2 regions of the Bacillus jepli genome follow, and region 1 is predicted to be linked to the other one. Evidence: riboswitches for the same ligand, from Rfam matches in the RefSeq annotation. Region 1 holds a riboswitch; the other holds the start of a gene.

Region 1 (3,391 bases):
TAGCATTGAATTTGAAAATGGAGAAAAAATTGTCATTGAGTTATATCCAAATGAAGCACCTGGAACTGTAGCAAATTTTGAAAAGCTTGCAAATGAAGGGTTTTATAATGGCTTAACATTCCACCGTGTCATTCCTGGCTTTGTCGCTCAAGGCGGCTGCCCTCGTGGAAATGGAACAGGTGGTCCAGGGTATACAATTAAATGTGAAACAGAAGGAAATCCACATAAACATGTACCAGGAGCATTGTCTATGGCACACGCTGGAAAAGATACTGGTGGAAGCCAATTTTTCATCGTACATGAGTCACAGCCACATTTAGATGGTGTGCACACTGTTTTTGGTCAAGTGATTGAAGGATTGGAGTCAGTATACCGTATTAAACAAGGCGATGTAATGAAAGAAGTTAAAGTTTGGGAAGAGTAAGATAACTATATTCAGCAAAGCCCAAACCTCTGCTGAATATAGTTATAGCCTCCGGCGGATGCCACGATTTTTTAAAGGAAATTTTCGAGCATAAGATCAAAGACTAAGAACGCCACTTCCTGTGGCAACGTCTTTGTGACCCACCTCGTGTGGGCCTAAAAAAATCGGGCACAAATACGCCAAGGCGTATTTGATTAAGGCACAACAGGTCATTCTTGTTGTGTCTTTTTGTTTGTCCTATAATGAATCTTGAGGTGAAACTAGTTGGGTAAAGGAAGATGGACAGTATTTTTTATTTTGCTATTCATTGCAATTGCATGGGGAGTTATTTATTGGTTGTTTATTGTGTAGGATCATTCATATGAACACTAAAATACATAATTTGTATTGTAAAGCATTAAATTCGACAAAATAAGAGTACTTTATGTTATACTGATTTACATCGCTAAAAGAAAAAAATATTTTCCTTCGGGGTTAGGTGAAATTCCTTACCGACGGTGATGAACAATTGTTCTAAGCCCGTGACCCATTTTATTATTAACATTCTAATGTTGATAGGCTATATGCCATGAGAATTCATTTAAAATGGTGGACTTTGGTGAGAATCCAAGGCCGACAGTTAAAGTCTGGATGGGAGAAGGATGTTAGTACGGTATGTGAAAAAAATTTGTCCATTATACCTTTATTTGGTATGGGCAAAAATACATATTCTGTTGCTTGAATAACATCGACCAGGACCCCGGATTGTTTTCCGAGGTCTTTTTTGTTTAGGAACAAAGTAAGAACTCTCGTAAATTGTACATGATAAATAGAAAGGAGTGTAAATAACGTGCGAGATCAAGATTATATGAATTTAGCGATAAATGTTGCAAAAGCAGGTGTCGGTCAAACTACACCAAATCCTGTTGTAGGAGCCGTTGTTGTGAACGAAGGCCGAGTGGTGGGCATTGGTGCACACTTAAAAGCAGGAGAACCGCATGCGGAGGTCCATGCGATAAAGATGGCTGGTGAAAAAGCCCAAAATGCTACGGCTTATGTAACATTGGAGCCGTGTAGTCATCATGGTAAAACACCGCCATGTGCAGACTTACTAATAAATAGCAATGTGAAAAGGGTAATTATTGCAACGACCGATCCAAATCCACTCGTTGCTGGAAAAGGAATCGCAAAATTAAAAGCAGCGGGAATTGAAGTAGAAGTCGGGGTATGCAAAGAACAAGCAGATGCATTAAACGCAGTTTTTTATCATTTTTTAGATAAAAAACTCCCATATGTAACCTTGAAATCTGCCATCACTTTAGATGGGAAAATAGCAACAGTTACTGGCGAAAGTAAATGGATAACTGGTGAGGACGCGAGAAATGATGTCCATCTATATAGAAGTATTCATGATGCAATTCTTGTTGGCGTTAATACAGTGCTTGTGGATAACCCAAGTTTAACAACAAGGCTTCCGAATGGGACAGGTAAAAATCCGATTCGAATCATCTTAGATTCAACCCTAAGAACACCTCTAGATTCGAAAGTTGTCAATGACGGCAAGGCAGAGACCTGGATTATTGTTACGAATCAAGTAAATGAAGAGCAAATGAATGAATTCTCCGATAAAAAGGGTGTTCGAATTATTCAATTGCAGGAGTCTAACATTTTAGTTAACACTCTACTTGCACGTCTAGCAGAAGAAGGGATATCCTCCATTTTTGTTGAAGGTGGAGCAGAAGTGAATGGCAGCTTTTTAAAAGAAAAGGCAATTAACCAAGTTATCGTCTATCTTGCACCCAAATTAGTAGGTGGAAAACTAGCCCCGACTTCTATTGGTGGTACTGGAATTGAATCTATTAATGATGCATTACAATTAACCATTAAATCTGTGGAACAACTCGGAGAAGATATTAAAATCGTAGCAGAACCGAGATAGAGGTGAAAAAATGTTTACAGGGATTGTAGAAGAAATCGGGAAAGTAAAAGCGATAAATGGGTCACAGGATTCGGTTAAAATGGTGATCCAAGCTAAAAAGATTCTCGAGGATGTAAACTTAGGCGATAGCATTTCGGTCAATGGAGTTTGCTTAACTGTAACGGAATTTACATCTGATGGTTTCACTGTTGATGTGATGCCAGAAACGGTGAAATCAACTTCTTTACGTGAATTAGAGCGAAATCATGCTGTCAATCTAGAAAGAGCAATGACTGCAGGTGGACGTTTTGGAGGGCATATCGTTTCAGGTCATGTCGATGGTATCGGAAAGATCGTTCGAAAAGAACCAAAAGGAAATGCTGTGTACTATGAAATTGAAATACCTGAAGAGCTTGTTGAGTTTATGATACATAAAGGATCGGTTGCGGTAGACGGGACGAGTTTAACGATTTTCGGTCTTACAGAAAATACATTTACTCTCTCTTTGATTCCCCATACATTATCAGAAACAATTTTACGTAATAAAGGTGTAGGAGACATTGTAAACATTGAGTGTGACATGCTCGGGAAGTATGTGAGCCGGTTCATGCAACGATCTTTTAATAATGAAAAAGCAACTAAATCAAAGATTACCGCAAGCTTTTTAGAAGAACATGGCTTTAAATAAAAAGGGGGAACGACAATGTTTGATCCAATTGAAGATGCTCTTGCCGACCTAAAACAAGGAAAAGTAATCATAGTATGTGACGATGAAGATCGTGAAAATGAAGGTGATTTTATTGCAATTGCTGATAAAGCAACCCCGGATATCATTAATTTTATGATCACGCATGGCCGTGGGCTCGTATGTACGCCTATTTCAAAGTCGTTAGCGAAAAAATTAAATCTTGATCCAATGGTTATGCATAATACAGACCCACATGGCACTGCTTTTACAGTGAGTATTGACCATAAAACGACAACAACTGGTATAAGTGCAATCGAACGGTCAACAACCATAATGGAGCTACTGAACCCAGAATCAAAAGCGTCAGATTTCAAAAGACCTG
Region 2 (3,391 bases), 520 kb from region 1:
CAATCACAGCACCCTCTCTTATCCCCTTTTCGTCAATAATGGCTTGAACTTTTTCTGTTACATCTACCATTTGGTCGCGATTATTAGTTTGTATACTGAGCTTGTGCAGCATGATTTATGTTTACCCTTCATCACATTATCCAAAGAATAAATCAAGGATATTTGATGTAGTAGAAGAATTCTTGTTGTAGAATTCAGAGTATCCGCAATTCTTACAATACACAACAGTAAAACGATTGTTTTGAATATCTAACATTTTAGTAAGTCCAGAACCTGTCATCAATACATCTTTCGTTCCAGCATTTGTGCTTCCGCATTTAACGCAGCCTTTACTTTCCATAAAATCATCTCCAATTTTAGTTTTAACACTATTGTTTACGAATTTATAGGAAAATAGTTTCAATTATTTTTTGTTATTTGTGTAAGTGCGTCCTCGATTGTTGGATAAGAAAAAATAAATCCTTCCTTATTCAGTCTTTCTGGAATAACCCATCTGCTCTTTAAAATTAATTCAGTTTCCGTTCTAATAAAAATCGCACCAAGTTCAAGAAGCCAAGCTGGGGATGGTAATCCGAATTTACGATTATATGCGTCTCGGAGATTATTCATTAACTCGCGATTTGTAATTGGATTCGAAGTTGAGCAGTTAAAGACTCCAGTTAGATGGGAATGATCACGTATATAAAGTACAATATTGAACAAATCTTCAATATGAATCCAACTGAATTTTTGACTACCAGGTCCCTGGATCCCACCAAGACCAAAACGAACTAAGTTTTTATATGGAATCATTACACCTCCACCGGCTCCAAGTACAATCGAGATTCTTAACGCTACCTGCCTCGTTCTTTGGAATTGATAAGAAAAAAAGGCTTCTTCCCATCTTTTTGCAACATCCACTGAAAAACCAGTACCTATTTCCCCAGATTCTTCTGTCATCGGTCTATCTTCAGCATGCCGATAGATCGTTGCTGTGCTGGAATTAATCCATAATTTTGGCGGATTTTTGCATTCTTCGAGGGCATTGCCTAATATTTTCGTAGTCTCCGTTCGAGAGAGGAAAATTTCTTGTTTATTTTTGTCGTTATATCTGCAATTGACTGATTTCCCTGCGAGATTGATAATCATCTCGGAGTCTTCAAGTGCTTGTATAATTCCTTCCCTATCATCCCAAGTGATGTTTGGGGCATTTCTTGAAATCACTTTTACTACATACCCAAGTTCAGTAAACCTTTTTAAAAAATAGGATCCCACAAAACCAGTACCACCTGCAAGGACGATTTTCTTCTTCATAGTTTTCATCCCCTTTTATCATTCTTTTACTAGTTTACCATTAACTAGGATTATGAAAAACGATTTTCAAAGATTTGAAATGAAATAGGACTTTCTCGACTTTGGTAGCTGTAAAAACAAAACAAGCACCCGCCCCCGGGTGCTTGCTATATCAACTCATTTATATCGACGCTTGTTTATTAATCCACGGGTGTAGACGAGTATACAACAACATGAAGATTGTTGCTACAATTAATCCTTTTAATATGTTAAATGGAAGAATTGCGTAAACCACCATTTTGAGTGTCTCTGGTGCTGACATGGCCGGGATATTCAAGAAAAAGTTGAATGCCGGTAGGAAGACATAGTAGTTAAGGACACTCATGATGATTGCCATCATCGCTGTACCGCCAATTAATCCAATTGTTAAGCCTAATTTCGTTTTTAATAGTTTAAAAATATAGTAGGTTGTGAGAACAAATATAATCCCTGCTACAAAGTTTGAAATATGACCAACAGGTACCCCAGTTTCACTTCCAGTGATGAAATAATCAATCATGTTTTTGAATAATTCAACCAGGATTCCGGCCATCGGTCCAAAAATGAGTGCTGCAAGCAATGCTGGAACATCGCTAAAATCGACGTTCAAAAAGCTTGGGAATGTTGGCAATGGAAAATTCAAAAACATTAAGATGTACGAAATCGTACTTAGCATTGCAATTGCCACAAATTGACGTAAAGGTATTTTCTTCATTTTTTCTTTCCTCTCCTCTTTTGTCGATCCACCTCAAAAGAAGAAAGGTTCAGCATTTAAGTCATACCCAAATAAAAACCCCCAAGAAATGGCTTCTTGAGGGAGTTAATGTAAAAGGCACGCTTAATAAACGTTCAATCATAGTAAAATTTTTGAACGCGCAGAACCTCCATCTTCTCCCATCCAGACTATACTGTCGGCTTTGGAATCGCACCAAATCCTGCCTTACGGCTCGCGGGCTTAGAGAGTAATCTCATCACCGCCGGTCGGGATTTTCACCCAGCCCCGAAGATAGATCAATATTTAGTTTCACTTTATAATATCAAGTTTTATATCCGTTGTGAAGCAATTTGCTTCAAATTGCCCAATTTAGGATTAAAGCCACAGCATAATCAGCAAAATACCCTTTAAAACTCATTTTCCATCGACAACTTCTTTTAAAATCTCATATGAACGCTTTTGTTTGTCCGGATCATAGATGTAAGAAACAGCCATAAGCTCATCGACATTATATTTTTCTTGGAAACTTGTCAATTGCTTGCGAATGGAATCTTTGCTGCCTAATAATGTGACACTAGACATGGATTTTGCCATTTCTTTTTCTTGTGCGTTCCAAAGTTCATCCATGTTGTCAACTGGTGGTTGTAATGGGTTTTGGGAACCACGTACAACGTTTAAGAAAAATTGCTGCATGGTTGTGATTTCTCGTTTCGCCTCTTCATCCGTTTCTGTTGCAATAACATTTAGGCAAACCATCATGTATGGTGAGCTTAAATATTCGGATGGTTCAAAACGTTTGCGATAAATGGAAATCGCCTCTTCCATATATCTAGGTGCAAAATGTGAGGCAAATACATACGGAAGTCCTAATTTTGCTGCTAAATAAGCAGAATCCGTTGAAGAACCAAGAATATAGATTGGTACATTTGTATCCACTCCAGGATAAGCTTTTACATACCCTTGGCTTTCCATCGGACCAAAGTAGGTGAGTAAAGCCTTTACATCATTAGGAAAGGTGTAAACAGAATCATTATTTGAACGTCTTAAAGCATTTGCTGTCATCATATCCGTACCTGGTGCTCTTCCTAGACCTAAATCAAGACGGTTTGGATAAATGGTCGCCATTGTACCGAATTGTTCAGCCACAACTAATGGTGAATGGTTTGGAAGCATAACACCACCGGAACCAACTCTAATTTTTTCTGTATGCTCTAAAGTATGTTTGATTAAAATGGACGTCGCAGAACTAACTAATGTTGGTGAATTGTGATGTTCCGCTATCCAGTATCGTGTGTATCCCATTTTTTCAGTCGTTTGAGCTAAATCAACCATAGCATCAATTGCGTCTTTCTGATTTTGCCCGTC

What was found. Region 1 has a riboswitch for FMN ahead of ribD (bifunctional diaminohydroxyphosphoribosylaminopyrimidine deaminase/5-amino-6-(5-phosphoribosylamino)uracil reductase RibD). Riboswitches for the same ligand answer to the same signal wherever they lie in the genome.
Region 2: it holds a riboswitch for FMN, as region 1 does, so the genes downstream of both, ABC371_RS17565 (ECF transporter S component) here and ribD (bifunctional diaminohydroxyphosphoribosylaminopyrimidine deaminase/5-amino-6-(5-phosphoribosylamino)uracil reductase RibD) in region 1, are expected to answer to the same signal.

What each region holds. Positions count from the first base shown of each region.
Region 1 covers NZ_JBDFMO010000001.1:2,908,885-2,912,275, forward strand. Annotated here, with positions in the region: gene ABC371_RS14830 (peptidylprolyl isomerase) at 1-424, shown strand, start outside; FMN riboswitch at 885-1,070, shown strand; gene ribD (bifunctional diaminohydroxyphosphoribosylaminopyrimidine deaminase/5-amino-6-(5-phosphoribosylamino)uracil reductase RibD) at 1,272-2,342, shown strand; gene ribE (riboflavin synthase) at 2,353-3,009, shown strand; gene ABC371_RS14845 (bifunctional 3,4-dihydroxy-2-butanone-4-phosphate synthase/GTP cyclohydrolase II) at 3,025-3,391, shown strand, end outside.
Region 2 covers NZ_JBDFMO010000001.1:3,427,096-3,430,486, reverse strand. Annotated here, with positions in the region: gene ABC371_RS17580 (secondary thiamine-phosphate synthase enzyme YjbQ) at 1-112, opposite strand, end outside; gene ABC371_RS17575 (zinc ribbon domain-containing protein) at 137-340, opposite strand; gene ABC371_RS17570 (TIGR01777 family oxidoreductase) at 400-1,293, opposite strand; gene ABC371_RS17565 (ECF transporter S component) at 1,454-2,026, opposite strand; FMN riboswitch at 2,194-2,323, opposite strand; gene ABC371_RS17560 (LLM class flavin-dependent oxidoreductase) at 2,441-3,391, opposite strand, start outside.